One region of the Enterobacter sp. 3U4 genome, then DNA from elsewhere that is predicted to be linked to it. Evidence: predicted binding sites of a transcription regulator. Region 1 holds the regulator's gene; each other region holds the start of a gene.
What was found. The regulator PhoB, encoded in region 1, activates phosphate uptake and scavenging genes when phosphate is short. The targets are predictions, from matches to a motif close to CTGTCATAAAACTGNCNNAT.

Region 1 (5,417 bases):
CGCGCGTCATCAGGTCGTTTTGCGCCTGAGAGACCTTCTGCAGTCGCGGCGTTTCGTGATAAAGCGCCAGACAGATGGCGTCGAGCAGGGTAGTTTTTCCTGCCCCGGTCGCGCCGGTGATGGCAAACAGACCGTTGCTGGCAAACGGCTCTGCGGTAAAGTCAATTTTCCACTCGCCCTTGAGGGAGTTGAGGTTTTTCAGGCGCAGGCTCAAAATTTTCATGCGTTTTCTTCCTCATCATTGAGCGCATGCAGGGTATGGCTGAACAGTTCGCTGAGTCTTGCGCGCTTCGCGTCGTCAATTTCCTCCTGCGAGAGCCTGCGTTCAAACACCTCTTCAACCCGAAGCTCACTGAGCGTTTCGCGTTGAGCGCTTAACAGAATTTTCTCGCGCTGCTCGCGGCTGCGGCGGACCAGTAAGACTTCGACGGGCAAATCCTCCGTCAGCGCCTGAATTTTGCGCTGCATATCGTGCAGGTAGTCATCGGTGGTGATTTCGATATCCAGCCAGACGGGGGGATCTTGTTCGGCACCGCGCCACTGTTCCAGCTGGGCGGTGATGGCATCCAAATCGCCTTTCAGCACCGCCAGCGGCTGGGTGACAGGTACTTCCAGCGTCTCGACGGCGCGGAGTTTTCCCTCGCTGAAGCTCACCAGATGCACGGATTTGGCTTTGCCCGTTTCGTCAAAGCTGAGCGAAATAGGGGAGCCGCAGTAGCGGATGTGCTCGCTGCCGCCAATAACCTGCGCGCGGTGGATATGCCCGAGCGCAATGTAGTCGGCTGGCGGGAAGTTCTGCGCCGGAAAGGCGTCCAGCGTGCCGATATAGATGTCACGTACGGCGTCACTTTTACTGGCCCCGACTGTGGTGAGATGCCCGGTCGCAATCACCGGAATCGGCTGGTCGCCGCGCAGGGCGCAGGCATCGGCATGCTGCTGGTGATAATAGTCGGTGATGGCCTGCAAGAGATGCTGCTGCTTTTCAGCGCCCGATAGCCCCGCCTGGCTTTGCACGATGTCGCGCGGCCGTAAAAACGGTATCGGACACAGCACCGCCCCAGGCGACCCGTCGCGTTTTTTCAGGATTTGCGGGGCGTGCCCGGCGCTGGCGACGACGGTGGTATTGAGAAACGCCAGGATGTCGCGGGATTCATTCAGCGTCGCGACGGAATCGTGGTTGCCGGCGACTATCACCAGATGACAGCCGGTTTGCTGCAGATTCACCACGAAGCGGTTATATAGCTCGCGCGCATAGCTCGGCGGCGAGCCGGTATCAAAGATGTCACCCGCCACAATAATCGCGTCCACCTCGTGCGTCCGGGCCGTTTCCAGCAGCCAGCCCAGGAACGCTTCATGTTCAGCCGCACGGCTTTTGCTGTAAAAATTTTGACCCAGATGCCAGTCCGAGGTGTGAAGTATGCGCATAGCTGATCCGTGGCAAAAAAGAGAAAGCAGGATTATAAACGTTCAGAGAAGGGAAAATAACCGCTGTAATAAAACAACAGTTTGCCCGTTAACGTGGTACTGTTTTTCATAAATCTGTCATAAATCTGACGCATAATGGCGCCGAATTACAAACTTGTAACGTAAATAAGATAAGACAGGGCAAAGTATGGCGAGACGTATTCTGGTCGTAGAAGATGAAGCTCCAATTCGTGAAATGGTGTGCTTCGTGCTCGAACAAAATGGCTTCCAGCCGGTTGAAGCTGAAGATTATGACAGCGCAGTGAACCAGCTGAATGAACCCTGGCCCGATCTGATTCTGCTGGACTGGATGTTGCCCGGCGGCTCCGGACTGCAGTTTATCAAACACCTGAAGCGTGAAGCGCTGACCCGCGATATTCCGGTTGTGATGCTTACGGCGCGCGGAGAAGAAGAGGATCGCGTGCGCGGTCTGGAAACCGGCGCGGACGATTACATTACCAAACCGTTCTCCCCTAAAGAGCTGGTGGCCCGCATTAAAGCCGTAATGCGCCGCATCTCGCCGATGGCGGTGGAAGAGGTGATCGAAATGCAGGGACTGAGCCTTGATCCTACGTCTCACCGCGTGATGACCGGTGAAAATCCCCTCGATATGGGCCCTACCGAATTTAAACTCCTGCACTTCTTTATGACCCACCCGGAACGCGTGTACAGCCGCGAGCAGTTGCTGAATAACGTCTGGGGAACTAACGTGTATGTCGAAGACCGGACGGTTGACGTACATATTCGCCGCCTGCGAAAAGCACTGGAACTGAGCGGCCACGATCGCATGGTGCAGACGGTCCGCGGCACGGGTTATCGTTTTTCTACCCGTTTCTGAACAATGACAGGAGTGTGACGCGTGCTGGAACGTCTGTCATGGAAAAGGCTCGTCTTTGAACTGATCTTATGCTGTATTCCGGCCTTCATTCTGGGGGCCTTTCTTGGACACCTGCCGTGGTTTCTGCTGGCGTCGGTCACCGGGCTGCTCATCTGGCATTTCTGGAACCTGCTGCGCCTCTCATGGTGGCTGTGGGTTGACCGAAGCATGACGCCGCCGCCGGGAAGCGGCAGCTGGGAGCCGCTGCTGTACGGTTTGCATCAGATGCAGATGCGTAATAAAAAGCGCCGCCGCGAGCTGGGAAGCCTGATTAAGCGTTTTCGCAGCGGTGCGGAGTCGCTGCCGGATGCCGTGATTCTGACGACCGAAGAAGGGACGATCTTCTGGTGTAACGGCCTGGCGCAGCAGCTGCTGGGCCTGCGCTGGCCTGATGATAATGGACAGAATATCCTCAACCTTCTGCGTTATCCCGAGTTCACGCTGTACCTTAAAAAGCGTGACTTCACACGCCCGCACAATCTCAAGCTCAATAATGGTCGCCATCTGGAGATCCGCGTGATGCCCTACAGCGATAAGCAGTGGCTGATGGTGGCGCGCGATGTTACCCAGATGCACCAGCTGGAAGGGGCGCGTCGCAACTTCTTCGCCAACGTCAGCCACGAACTGCGAACCCCGTTGACCGTGCTGCAGGGCTACCTGGAGATGATGCAGGAGCAAACGCTGGAAGGCGCGCCGCGTGAAAAAGCGCTGCACACCATGCGCGAGCAAACGCACCGGATGGAAGGCCTGGTGAAGCAGCTGCTGACGCTCTCGAAGATTGAAGCGGCGCCAACGCTCGCGCTGAATGACACCATTGATGTCCCGATGATGCTGCGGCTCGTGGAGCGTGAAGCGCAGACGTTAAGCCACAAAAAGCATCACCTGACCTTTGACGTCGACAACACGCTGAAGGTGCTGGGCAGCGAAGATGAGCTGCGCAGCGCCATTTCCAACCTGGTGTATAACGCGGTGAATCATACGCCGGAGGGGACGGATATCGTGGTGCGCTGGCACCATGCCCCAACGGGGGCCGAGTTTAGCGTGGAGGATAATGGGCCGGGGATCGCGCCGGAGCATATTCCGCGTCTGACCGAGCGCTTCTACCGTGTGGATAAAGCGCGATCCCGGCAGACGGGCGGAAGCGGCCTGGGGCTGGCAATTGTGAAACACGCGGTCAATCACCATGAAAGCCGTCTCGATATTCATAGTACCCTGGGCAAGGGAACCCGCTTCAGCTTCGTTATCCCGGAACGATTAATTGCCAAAAAGATCGCCTGACGGCGGACGTGTCATTTTTCCTTTCCACGGGTCAGCCATCGCTGGCCCGTTTGCTTTGCAGTAAAGCGAAACGCGGATGAATTTTATACGGCTGGCTGTTTTTTGTTCGCATGATTAGCCATGGGTTTTTCTTATAAACAGCGTATTGTGCTGGTGCGTATTTTCATGCTGGCATATTGTTCTGGTTTTACGATCCCACCTTGCCTTTAAACGTTATAAGCGTTTAAATTGCGCCCCAGATACTGTCAGACCGACTGTATTTGCGTGGTAAATCGAAAAACTATTCTTCTCCACGCCAGGACGGGAGCATTTTCCGCTGAAATTGAGCAAATTTTCGGCTGTATCGTCCCGTCAGGGAGAACGAAAATCTCAATGTTTTCAACACCACATCCACAGGCAGTAAGGTTTTATGACCCATCACTTAAAATCGCGTGACATCATCGCGCTGGGCTTTATGACATTTGCGCTGTTCGTTGGCGCAGGCAACATCATTTTCCCTCCAATGGTTGGCTTACAGGCGGGTGAACACGTCTGGACCGCCGCGTTTGGTTTCCTGATTACTGCCGTGGGTCTGCCGGTGCTGACCGTCATCGCGCTGGCGAAAGTCGGCGGCGGTGTGGATAGCCTCAGCTCCCCGATCGGCAAAGTGGCAGGCGTTCTGCTGGCGACCGTCTGCTATCTGGCCGTGGGGCCGCTGTTTGCCACCCCGCGTACCGCTACCGTTTCCTTCGAAGTGGGGATTGCTCCCCTGACCGGTGACGGCGCGATGCCGCTGTTCATCTACAGCCTGATCTACTTCGCTATCGTGATTCTGGTTTCCCTCTATCCTGGCAAGCTGCTGGATACCGTGGGTAACTTCCTTGCTCCGCTGAAAATTGTGGCGCTGATTGTTCTGGCGGTAGCGGCTATCGTCTGGCCAGCGGGCCCGATTAGCGACGCGATGGACGCCTATAAAAACGCCGCGTTCTCTAACGGCTTTGTGAACGGCTACCTGACGATGGATACGCTGGGCGCGATGGTGTTTGGTATCGTGATCGTTAACGCCGCGCGTTCCCGCGGTGTGACCGAAGCGCGTCTGCTGACCCGCTATACCATCTGGGCCGGTCTGATGGCTGGCGTAGGGCTGACGCTGCTGTATCTGGCGCTGTTCCGCCTGGGCTCCGATAGCGCCATGCTGGTCGATCAGAACGCCAACGGTGCGGCTATCCTGCACGCCTACGTTCAGCACACCTTCGGCGGTGCGGGCAGTATGCTGCTGGCGGCGCTGATCTTCCTGGCCTGTCTGGTCACTGCGGTTGGCCTGACCTGCGCCTGCGCAGAGTTCTTTGCGCAGTATCTGCCGCTCTCTTACCGCACCCTGGTGTTTATCCTTGGCATCTTCTCTATGGCGGTGTCAAACCTCGGTCTGAGCCACCTGATTCAGGTCTCTATTCCGGTACTGACGGCGATTTATCCGCCGTGCATCGTGCTGGTTGTGCTGAGCTTCACCCGCCCGTGGTGGAACAACTCCTCACGAATTATTGCGCCAGCCATGTTTATCAGCCTGATTTTTGGTATCCTTGACGGGATTAAAGCATCAGCGTTCGCTGAAGTTCTGCCAGCCTGGACACAGCGTCTGCCGCTGTCCGAGCAGGGTCTGGCCTGGCTGATGCCTACCGTTGTTGCGCTGGTTCTGGCGATTATCTGGGACCGTGCTGCAGGGCGTCAGGTCGCATCGAACGCTCATTAATCAACGGCAACAAACTGTTTAACCACGGGGCTTAAGGCCCCGTGGTTTTTTGTTTTTTCGTGTTGAATG
Region 2 (5,417 bases), 370 kb from region 1:
ATGAACCAGTTCACCATCGCCCAGTCTCAGGTGGGCTACGCCGACCGCATCCTGCTGACCAAAACCGACGTGGCGGGCGAAAGCGTTAAACTTCGCGAGCGCCTGACGCGCATCAACTCCCGCGCGCCAATTTACGCGGTAACGCACGGCGATATCGATCTGTCTCAGCTGTTCAACACCAACGGCTTTATGCTGGAGGAGAACGTCACCGCGAAACCGCGCTTCCACTTTATGGGAGACAAGCAAAACGACGTGACGTCGATTGTGGTGGAGCTGGATTATCCGGTGGATATCAGCGAAGTCTCCCGCGTAATGGAGAACCTGCTGCTGTCGTTTGCCGACAAGCTGCTGCGCTACAAGGGGATGCTGTGGATTGACGGCGAACCCAACCGCCTGCTGTTCCAGGGCGTGCAGCGCCTGTACAGCGCCGACTGGGACAGACCCTGGGGCGATGAAGCGCCGCACAGCGTGATGGTGTTTATTGGTATACAGCTGCCGGAAGAGGAGATTCGGGCGGCGTTTGCGGGGCTGAAGAAATAGCCTCCCCGCTTAACTATGCGCTCCGAACAATCCCCTCTCCCCTGTGGGGAGAGGGTTAGGGTGAGGGGTGAGCGGTAAACTTATTTCACCGCCTCCGGCAGCGTCACAATCCACAACTCGCTGTCCGACTCCGGCTTCTTCAGCGGCTTCACGCTGAGCGTGGTTTCCACCGGTTTATCATCCAGCGTCAGCTTGCCTTCCGCATTCACCCGATAATCCTTGAGCTTCTTGCCCTCGACCGGGTTTTGCATCGCAACCTTCACGCCAAAGTCGTTATCGTTCGCCACCGCAAGCGTTTTGCTGTCGATCAGCGCCAGCCCTTCAGCCTTCTCCTGCTGCCAGCCCAGCGCGCGGAGATCGACCACCTGCGTTTTTGACGCAAGGGTAATACCGCGCTGCGCCAGGTTTTTCTCATCATCAAATTCCGGGTACTCGCCCGGCTTGTCAAAGGCGGAAAGATCGCTCGCCTTGCTGAGGTCCACCTTGTAAATCAGGTTACGCATGCCGTCGTTTTTATCGCTTCCCTGCTCAATCAGCAGGATGTGCTGGTTATCAAGCGCCACGATGTCGCCGATTTTGGCGTCGCTGTTTTTGTCATAGGCCGCGCTGTCGATAGGGTAACCGTACATCGCGGTTTTGCCGGTCGCCGGGTCGAAGCTCACCAGACGAGTAAACAGCGCCTGCTTTTTGCTCTTACCGTCGATATCCAGCGTGCTCTGCACGGCGGCGATAATCCGTCCGTCCGGCATCCGGGTCAGGCCTTCAAAGCCCCGGTTGGGCTGGCGCCATTTGATGATGTTTGGCAGACCGCCCGCGATGGATTTTTCGCCTTCCGCGGCCTGCGGTCCGTGGATCGCAAGGATCTTGCCTTTACTGTCGACGTTAATCAGGAACGGGCCGTACTCGTCGCACAGCCAGTAGCCGCCTTTGCCGTCCGGCGTGATGCCTTCCGTATCCAGTCCGCGGTTGTCACCCTGGAGCGTCTTTAAGGTATCGCTGAACGCCACTTCATTGGTGGAACCAATCACGCCGCTTTGCAGCGGCAGACCGTTAATCTCACCTTTATCGTCATGCAGCGGACGGGCATCCGTTGCCTCCGCTTTGCCGTTCTGGACGCGGATGGTCATCAGCAGCGGCGCGAAATCTGGCGTGACAAATATTTTGGCTTCGTTTTTACCCATTTTTGGCGCATCGGCGTTGGGACCGCGATCGGTCACGGTCGCAAACGTCAGTGCATCGCCCTGCTTGCCCGTAAACAGCAGGCCAGAACCAATCCCCACCGGGAGCCCGTTCGGGAACGCATCGGCAAACGCGCCGCTGTATTTCACATGGGAGCCGTCAGGGAAACTGACGACATAGCGCTCAGCGGTAGGCTGCGCCGCAAGGCCAGAGAAAGAGAGCGCACAACCGATAAGCACAGGAATAATTTTTCTTTTCATATTGTTAGCATCCAGTAATTGAAGCCAACAACGTAAAGAATAAACGTGTCAGAAAAATGACATGGCGGAAAGCGACTCGGCGTTGCGGAACGTATAACCACCTCCAGAAATGTAAACCTGTGTCTTTATCTGTGACAACTGAAACACTTTTGGAAATTATTAGAAACTCAATTAATTCATCAGGAACTAAATTCCCCGGCTCGTTCAGCGTACGTTTAATTAAAATCCTGAACCATTCATAAACACGAATGCATTACGTATTGACTCCTTGCCGGGCCAACATTAAACCAACATTTAAAATTCAAAAACCCAACAAAATCAGCATAAAAACGCGACAAGAATCACATTTGCAGAGATAAACAGCTATTGTTAAGGTGCCCTCAGATTAATTTGATGACGAGGAAAAACTCATGAAAAAGCTCAACGTTCTCCTTCTTTCCGCTCTGACCGCCGTATCAGGCTCCGCACTGGCCATGGGTGGCAGCATTGAGCAGGGTAAGAACTTCACTAACCTGAACGTGGAAATGGGTAAATCAACCTCCGGTCTGTACACCGAAGGTAGCTGGCTGAAAAACACCGACGACGGCACCACGACCGGTGGCGTGGGTGCAGGCTACAACTTCGAAGTCGGCCCGGTGATGCTGAACGCAGGCGCTAAGGCCCTCTACGTTGGCCCGAAGAAAGGCGATAACGGCGTGGCGTTCCCGATCGGCGGCGGTGTGAACGTTGCCCTGACCGACAGCATCAGGGTATTCGGTGAAGGCTATGTTGCCCCAGACGGCCTGAACAACAGCGTGAAAAACTACGTTGAAGCGAACGGCGGCGTAAGCTGGACACCAGTGAAGCCGGTGACGCTGAAGGTGGGTTATCGTCACGTAAGCGTTGATGGCAAAGACGGTCGTCCTAACCACACGCTGATTGACGGCGCATATGTAGGCGGTGGAGTGTCCTTCTAAGCCTGTTTGTGCGTTTCGCCCGGCGGCGCTACGCTTGCACGGGCCTACAATGAAAGGGGCAATATATTAAAATTGTTGCACATTGTAGGCCGGGTAAGCGCAGCGCCACCCGGCAAGAAAGGCGAAGACGTTATTCATAGCAAACCTGCCGTCTGGCAGGTTTTTTTTACCTCTTACTTACGCACCACCACCAGCTTCTGGTTCACAAACTCTTTGATCCCCAGGTCCGACAGCTCGCGACCGTAACCGGAGCGCTTCACGCCGCCGAACGGCAGCTCTGGCGCGGTATCGGTAAGCCAGTTGATATACACCATCCCGGTCTCGATCCGGGACGCCATTTTCTTCGCGCGCTCGATATCCTGGCTGAATACCGCCCCGCCCAGGCCGTAGTGGGAGTCGTTCGCCAGCGCGACCGCCTCGTCGTCGCTTTTCACCACGTACATCTGCGCTACCGGGCCGAAGAACTCTTCAAAGTACGCCGGGTTGTCGCGCGAGATGTTCGTCAGGATCGTCGGTTCAAAGAAGCTCCCGTCGTGCTGCACCGGCTTGCCGCCATAGTGCAGCGTCGCGCCGTTTTTCACCGCCTCGTGAACCTGTTTGGTCAACGTTTCAAGCGCATCTTTCGACGACAGCGGCCCCAGCGTGGTGCTTTCGTCCAGCGGATCGCCAATCTTCACCTGCTTAAACGCCTCGGTGAATTTGCTCAGGAAGGTATCCGCAATCTTTTCATGCAGGATAAAGCGCTTCGCCGCGGTACAGACCTGCCCGGCGTTGTTGAGGCGCGCATTTACGCCAATTTTCACGGCTTTCTCAAGGTCTGCATCATCCAGCACCACGAAGACGTCGTTACCGCCCAGCTCCAGCGTGGATTTCTTGATGTGCTTCGCCGCCTGCGCGGCCACCACGCTGCCCGCCTTCTCGGAGCCGGTTAATGCGGCGCCCTGCACGCGATCGTCAGCGATAATCTTCGCCACCTGATCGGACGAGATAAACAGGTTGGTCCACGCCCCTTCCGGCGCGCCCGCCTCGCGAACCAGATGGGCAAAGGTCTCGGCGCAGTGCGGCACGATGCTGGCATGCTTGGCGATGACCGGGTTACCCGCCGCCAGGTTTGGTGCCAGGACGCGCATCAGCTGGTAATAGGGGAAGTTCCACGGCTCAACGGCCATCAGCACGCCGATGGGATGATGCTCCACCCACGCTTCCCCGAGTTCGGATTGATACTTCACCGGAGCCAGGAACTGCTTCGCGTTGTCTGCGTAGTAGCGGGCGATCTGCGCGCACAGCTTCACCTCGCCGCGGCTCTGTTCGATGAGCTTACCCATCTCCTGGCTGGCGATTTTCGCCAGATCCTCCACGCGCTCGTCGATCAGGTCGGCAAGCTTATGCAGCACCGGCAGGCGCTGATTGATGTCGCCTTTCGCCCAGTCCGAATGATAAAGCGCATCGGCCGCCTTCAGCGCCGCTTCGATATCCGCGTCGGTATGCGAGGGGTATTCTTTGATGAGCTGGTTAGTGGCAGGATTTACTGTCTGATAAGCCATGTCGAATCTCCTTGTTTTACCGCTTAGGGTATTAAGGGTAGTCAACGTGACTGGCTATGGACGTAAAGTTGGGTATATCCGGAAGGTTCTTAATGAAGCGCTGCCAGACGGTTCGCTGACGTGGTATAAAAAACGTCCAGAAGGAGTTCATATGACCGCTACCCGACACGTCCGCCAGACTTTTCACCGCGCCTCAGGCCTTGAGCTGCGCAGTACCTGGCAGAGTACGCATGCGTACAAACGCCACAGTCACCCTCAGCTTTCCATCGGCGCGATTGTGGAGGGCCAGACCTGCTGCGAGTGTCATGACAGAGAGTACATCCTTAACCCCGGTGACCTCATCGTGATCCCGGCCTGTGCGCCGCACAGCTGCAATCCCGTCGCCGGGAATCCGCGCAGCTATCATATGCTCTATATCGACACCGAGCTTCCTCTGGCGCTACAGGTGATTCGCGACCGTACGCTCTTTAAGCGCTACCTTGAGATTGTTGAGACGATGTCGCCTGCCTCCGTGGACACGCTGCTTTCAGCCCTTCCCCGCAGCGCGGATAACGCAGACGCGCTTCGCTCAACCAGTCAGTTCGTGCGGCAGGCGTTTCTTGCCGACCTGGCCGCACCGCCTTCGCTCGACGAGCTTGCCCAACGATTCTCGCTGCGCAAGGAGACGCTGATCCGCACCTTCCGGCAGGACACCGGCCTGACGCCGGGCAGCTTCCTCAACATCTCCCGCGTGGAGTTCGCCAAAGCGCGGCTACGTGCAGGGGACGACATCGCTGACGTTAGCTACCAGAGCGGTTTTGCCGATCAGAGCCATTTTCATAAGACCTTCGTCAGCTATACCGCCGCCACGCCGCGCCAGTACGCGACGGGCCGATCAATATCTGACAATAAATAGCGTTTGCATCACCGTAGTCTGACCTCGGATTGTTAACCGAGGT
Region 3 (5,417 bases), 2.2 Mb from region 1:
CAACAAACTGGCGCTGGAGCTGGGTGTGCAGGCGGATGCCGGGTACCGACGGGGGCAGCGTCGGCAGCAGGCCGAGCGAGCAGGGCAGACGATCCGAGAGCCAGCGCCAGAGCCGGTTATCGCGTAAACCGAAGCAGGCGGGCATCAGCAGGGCGTCACAGCTGTCGCTAAGCGGCCTGAGGGCGTCATACAGCAGCGGCCATTTCTCTTCGTTATCCAGAAAACGGGCGATATTCACCGCGCGAAACTCGCTCGGGTTATCGCGCAGGACATCCAGCTCAGGCAGTTCTATCTCAGCCGTTTCGGCATTGATCCCCTGGCGGCAAAGTGACGCCGCCGCGAGATGGGGCTGGAAATCCAGAAAGCCACTAATCCCTACCACCCGCACGCGTCCCGTGCGAATGGGGGCAACGGGCACCTCCTCCGGGCTGAGCCACGCGGAACGCAGCGTGCCAAGCGGCGTAACGCGCTGGTGATTGAGCCGGGCGCTTCCCTGCAGACGTGCGCCGCAGTCCGCCAGCAGCGCTTCGGTCTCCAGCGCAAAGCGGTCAATATGCTGCGCGCCAATCAGGTGATACGGGTGCTCCGGCGGCAGCTTATCGCGGTACGCTTCGTCTATCAGATCCAGCGAGCCCGACGAGAAGTGCAGGGCGCTCTGGCCCCGGGTGATAATGGCGCAGCGCAGACCCTGCTTCGTGAGCCTGATGCCGCAGAGCAGGCCCGCCAGCCCGCCGCCGACAATCACGGTATCAAATTTCATCGCGTTGCTCCTTCTCAAGACCGCAAAGCCCCTGGTAGACCCAGCGGGTAAATTCGCTTTCGCGCAGCGCATCGCCCCAGGCGACGGGCTGAATGCCTTTCCAGCGCTCGTTTAAAAACGCGCTGAGCTGATCGAGCGACTGGGTGGCGGTGGTAGTGTGAAAGCGCTGCAATAATCCAGCGGCACGACAGGCGCACAGCTCGCCCTGACAGGTCCCCATTCCAACGCGGGTGCGGCGGCGGAGATCGAGCAGGCTGGTGACCGTCAGATTCTCCACCGCGTACTGCACCTCACCGGCGGTGACGGCTTCGCACTCGCACACCAGGCTGCGGCTCAGTCGTCCTTCACCAAGCCACGGTGGCGTTCTGTCGCCGTGGCGGTAAATAGCGGACCCGCGCAGCGGCGCGGGCAGGGAGATGATTTTTTGCAGCGTTTTTTCGGTGGACTGCCGCGATCCCGGGAGCGGCTGTTCTGCCGTCACGCACGGCTCGGTATTGCCTAGCTTGCGGCAGACGGCATCGGTCGCCCACTCGGCCATCAGGCGGTAGGTCATCAGCTTGCCGCCGGTGATGGTGATAAACCCGTCCATGCCGTCGCGCGCGGCGTGATCGAGCAGCACGATGCCCCGGCTGACGTTACGTCCGCTCGGATCGTTGTCGCTGGCGACCAGCGGACGCACGCCCGCGTAGGCGCGAAGAATACGCGTCTGGGCCATCACCGGCGCCAGTTTTTCCCCTTCGCGCAGCAGGATATCCACCTCTTCAGCCGTGACGCGGTTGTAGTCAATCTCGCTGTAGTCCACGTGGGTTGAGGTCGTCCCGATTAACGAAATGGTATCTCCCGGCACGAGGATATCGGCGTCAGACGGTTTGCGGCAGCGGTTGATCACGTGGTTATTAATGCGGTGGTCGAGGATCAGCAGCGAGCCTTTCGCCGGGAACATGCGCACCGACAGGTCAGCGTATTCCGCAATCCGTTGCCCCCAGATGCCCGCCGCGTTGACCACCACGGTGGCATACAGCTCGCTGTGTTCATTGTATTGCGCATTAAAAAGCCGCACGCCGCAGATGCGGTGGCCTTCGCGGATAAGACCGGTCACTTCGTGCCCGGTGAGGATATGCGCGCCATGCTCCCGGGCGTCCAGCATGTTGGCGGCGGTCAGGCGGAACGGGTCGACGGTGCCGTCAGGGACTTTTACCGCGCCGATAAGCGCCGGGTTAACCGACGGTTCCAGCCGCCGCGCCAGCGCCGGATCCATGGCCTCAGCCTGGATGCCTGCTACAGTGCAGGCGGTAATAAAGGTGTCCTGAAAAGCGAGATCATCTTCGGGAAGGGTAATAAAGAGGCCGTCGGTCGGCTCAATGCAGTGGCGGGCGATACGCTTGAGAATCTGGTTTTCAGCAATACATTCGCGCGCGGATTCCGCGTCGGTGACCGCATACCGGGCGCCGCTGTGCAGCAGGCCGTGGTTACGTCCGGTAGCGCCCGTGGCGATATCATGGCGTTCCAGAAGCGTGACGCTTAAGCCGCGAAGGGCGCAGTCGCGCGCGATCCCGGCGCCGGTTGCGCCACCACCAATGATTATCACATCACTATAACGAGGATCGTGACTGGTCATTGTTTACCCTCTATGTTCGTTTTTTATCATTTAGCCATATTAATTTTGTGGTTTGTTTGATTTCGAACATAAACGCGCGGAATTCGAAAGTGAAACGTGATTTCATGCGCTTTTTTGCGCATTCTGTCATATTTCTGTAACAATCTGTGCGTTGATTCACAGTAACAATCACCGTGATTTCTTAACATCCCCGCCTCTGGAATTCAGGTGCGAGCCACCTGCTCATTCATTTCAAGGCCACGGAGGCTGTTATGCTCAGTATCTTCAAACCTGCGCCCCACAGGGCGCGTCTGCCAGAGGCAGAAATAGATCCGCTCTATCGCCGCCTGCGTTGGCAAATCTTCCTGGGGATCTTCTTCGGGTACGCGGCGTACTACCTTGTACGTAAAAACTTCGCGCTCGCCATGCCGTATCTGGTGGAGCAGGGCTTTTCCCGAGGCGATCTGGGGTTCGCGCTGTCGGGGATCTCCATCGCCTACGGTTTTTCCAAATTCATCATGGGCTCCGTGTCGGATCGCTCGAATCCGCGAGTGTTCCTGCCCGCCGGTCTGATCCTGGCGGCCGCGGTCATGCTATTCATGGGCTTTGTGCCGTGGGCTACCTCCAGCATTGCCATCATGTTCGTGCTGCTGTTCCTCTGCGGCTGGTTCCAGGGAATGGGGTGGCCGCCGTGCGGGCGTACCATGGTGCACTGGTGGTCGCAGAAAGAGCGCGGCGGCATCGTGTCGGTGTGGAATTGCGCCCATAACGTGGGCGGCGGTATTCCGCCGCTGCTGTTCCTGCTGGGGATGGCCTGGTTCAACGACTGGCATGCGGCGCTCTATATGCCTGCCTTTGGCGCCATCGTCGTGGCGATTTTCGCTTTCGCCCTGATGCGCGATACGCCGCAGTCCTGCGGCCTGCCGCCGATTGAAGAGTACAAAAACGACTATCCGGATGATTACAGCAAGGAGCATGAAGAGGAGCTGACCGCAAAACAGATCTTCATGAAGTACGTGCTGCCGAACAAGCTGCTGTGGTACATCGCGGTCGCGAACGTGTTCGTTTACCTGCTGCGCTACGGCATCCTCGACTGGTCGCCAACCTACCTGAAAGAGGTGAAGCACTTCGCGCTGGATAAATCCTCCTGGGCCTATTTCCTGTATGAATACGCCGGGATCCCAGGCACGCTGCTTTGCGGCTGGATGTCGGACAAAGTGTTTAAAGGTAACCGCGGCGCGACGGGCGTGTTCTTTATGACTCTGGTGACCATTGCTACCGTGGTGTACTGGCTCAACCCGCCGGGCAACCCATCAGTAGATATGGCCTGCATGATCGTCATCGGCTTCCTGATTTACGGTCCGGTGATGCTGATCGGTCTGCATGCCCTGGAGCTGGCGCCGAAAAAAGCGGCGGGCACGGCGGCGGGCTTTACCGGCCTGTTCGGCTACCTCGGCGGTTCGGTTGCGGCGAGCGCCATCGTGGGCTACACCGTTGACTTCTTCGGCTGGGACGGCGGCTTTATGGTTATGATCGGCGGTAGCGTGCTGGCGGTACTGCTGCTGATTGTTGTGATGATCGGTGAGAAACGTCACCACGCGGAAGTGCTGGCACGTCGTCAATAAGGAGCTTTGCGATGAAATTAACTCAGTTAGCGACAGGCCTGCTGCTGGCGGGCCTGATGACCGGGTCCGCGCTGGCGGCGGATAAAATTGTTATTGCCCACCGCGGCGCGAGCGGCTATCTGCCGGAGCATACGCTGCCGGCGAAGGCGATGGCCTATGCGCAGGGCGCGGATTACCTGGAGCAGGATCTGGTGATGACGAAGGACGACCAGCTGGTCGTCCTGCACGATCACTATCTTGACCGCGTGACGGACGTGGCGGAGCGTTTCCCGGACCGCGCCCGTAAAGATGGGCGCTTCTATGCCATCGACTTCACGCTGGCGGAGATCCGCTCTCTGAAGTTTACCGAAGGCTTCGAGATTGAAAACGGTAAGAAGGTGCAGGTCTATCCGGGACGTTTCCCGATGGGCAAATCTGACTTCCGCATTCATACCTTCCAGGAAGAGATTGAGTTTGTTCAGGGGCTGAACCACTCCACCGGTAAAAACATCGGCATCTACCCGGAAATCAAAGCGCCGTGGTTCCACCATCAGGAAGGGAAGGACATTGCCGCGAAGACGCTGGAGGTGCTGAAACAGTACGGCTACACCAGCAAGAAGGACAAGGTCTACCTGCAGTGTTTTGATGCCGCCGAGCTGAAGCGCATCAAAACCGAGCTGGAGCCGAAGATGGGGATGGATCTCAATCTGGTACAGCTGATTGCCTACACCGACTGGAATGAAACCCAGGAGAAGCAGCCGGACGGGAAGTGGGTTAACTACAACTACGACTGGATGTTTAAGCCGGGGGCGATGAAGCAGATTGCGCAGTATGCCGACGGCATCGGGCCGGATTATCACATGCTGGTGGCGGAGGGCTCAGCGCCGGGCCACGTGAAGCTGACGGCGATGGTGAAAGAGGCGCATGCCAGCAGGATGCAGGTGCATCCGTATACGGTGCGTGCCGACCAGCTGCCGCCGTATGCCACGGATGTGAATCAGCTTTATGAGGTGTTGTATAACCAGGCGGGCGTGGACGGACTGTTTACGGATTTCCCGGATAAAGCGGTCGAATTCATTCACCGGAAGTAGGTTTGGCAGGTCGGGTAAGGCGAAGCCGCCACCCGACAATCAGGCTCTGCGGCCTGATGCCCTCACCCTAACCCTCTCCCACCGGGAGAGGGGATACGGACAACATTACATCTCGATCTCTATATCGCCTTTTGCCCGGCAGCAGCAGGGCAAAATTTCCCCTTCGTTGATAAAGGCCAGCGGTTCGGTCAGCCAGTCCACCTGGCCGGCGACCAGACGGCAGCGGCAGGAGCCGCAGTAGCCCGAACGACACTGGTACTCTACTTCTACCTGATGCGCCTCAAGCGCCACAAGCAGAGAAGGATGCTCTTCCCGACACAGCACCTCAGTGCCGGAAAGACTTAACGTGACGCGTGACATCAGAG

Region 2: a site for PhoB is predicted at 2,025-2,044, ahead of RVY89_RS16105 (esterase-like activity of phytase family protein). Genes of this name have one in related genera too.
Region 3: a site for PhoB is predicted at 2,502-2,521, ahead of glpT (glycerol-3-phosphate transporter). Genes of this name have one in related genera too.

Annotation. Positions count from the first base shown of each region.
Region 1 covers NZ_CP136665.1:2,987,828-2,993,244, reverse strand. Annotated here, with positions in the region: gene sbcC (exonuclease subunit SbcC) at 1-223, opposite strand, end outside; gene sbcD (exonuclease subunit SbcD) at 220-1,425, opposite strand; gene phoB (phosphate response regulator transcription factor PhoB) at 1,613-2,302, shown strand; gene phoR (phosphate regulon sensor histidine kinase PhoR) at 2,324-3,619, shown strand; gene brnQ (branched-chain amino acid transporter carrier protein BrnQ) at 4,029-5,348, shown strand.
Region 2 covers NZ_CP136665.1:3,357,077-3,362,493, forward strand. Annotated here, with positions in the region: gene yjiA (GTPase) at 1-540, shown strand, start outside; gene RVY89_RS16105 (esterase-like activity of phytase family protein) at 621-1,979, opposite strand; gene RVY89_RS16110 (YfaZ family outer membrane protein) at 2,390-2,935, shown strand; gene RVY89_RS16115 (NAD-dependent succinate-semialdehyde dehydrogenase) at 3,109-4,479, opposite strand; gene RVY89_RS16120 (helix-turn-helix transcriptional regulator) at 4,631-5,374, shown strand.
Region 3 covers NZ_CP136665.1:756,250-761,666, forward strand. Annotated here, with positions in the region: gene glpB (glycerol-3-phosphate dehydrogenase subunit GlpB) at 1-760, opposite strand, end outside; gene glpA (anaerobic glycerol-3-phosphate dehydrogenase subunit A) at 750-2,378, opposite strand; gene glpT (glycerol-3-phosphate transporter) at 2,630-3,982, shown strand; gene glpQ (glycerophosphodiester phosphodiesterase) at 3,994-5,052, shown strand; gene yfaE (class I ribonucleotide reductase maintenance protein YfaE) at 5,158-5,412, opposite strand; gene nrdB (class Ia ribonucleoside-diphosphate reductase subunit beta) at 5,412-5,417, opposite strand, start outside.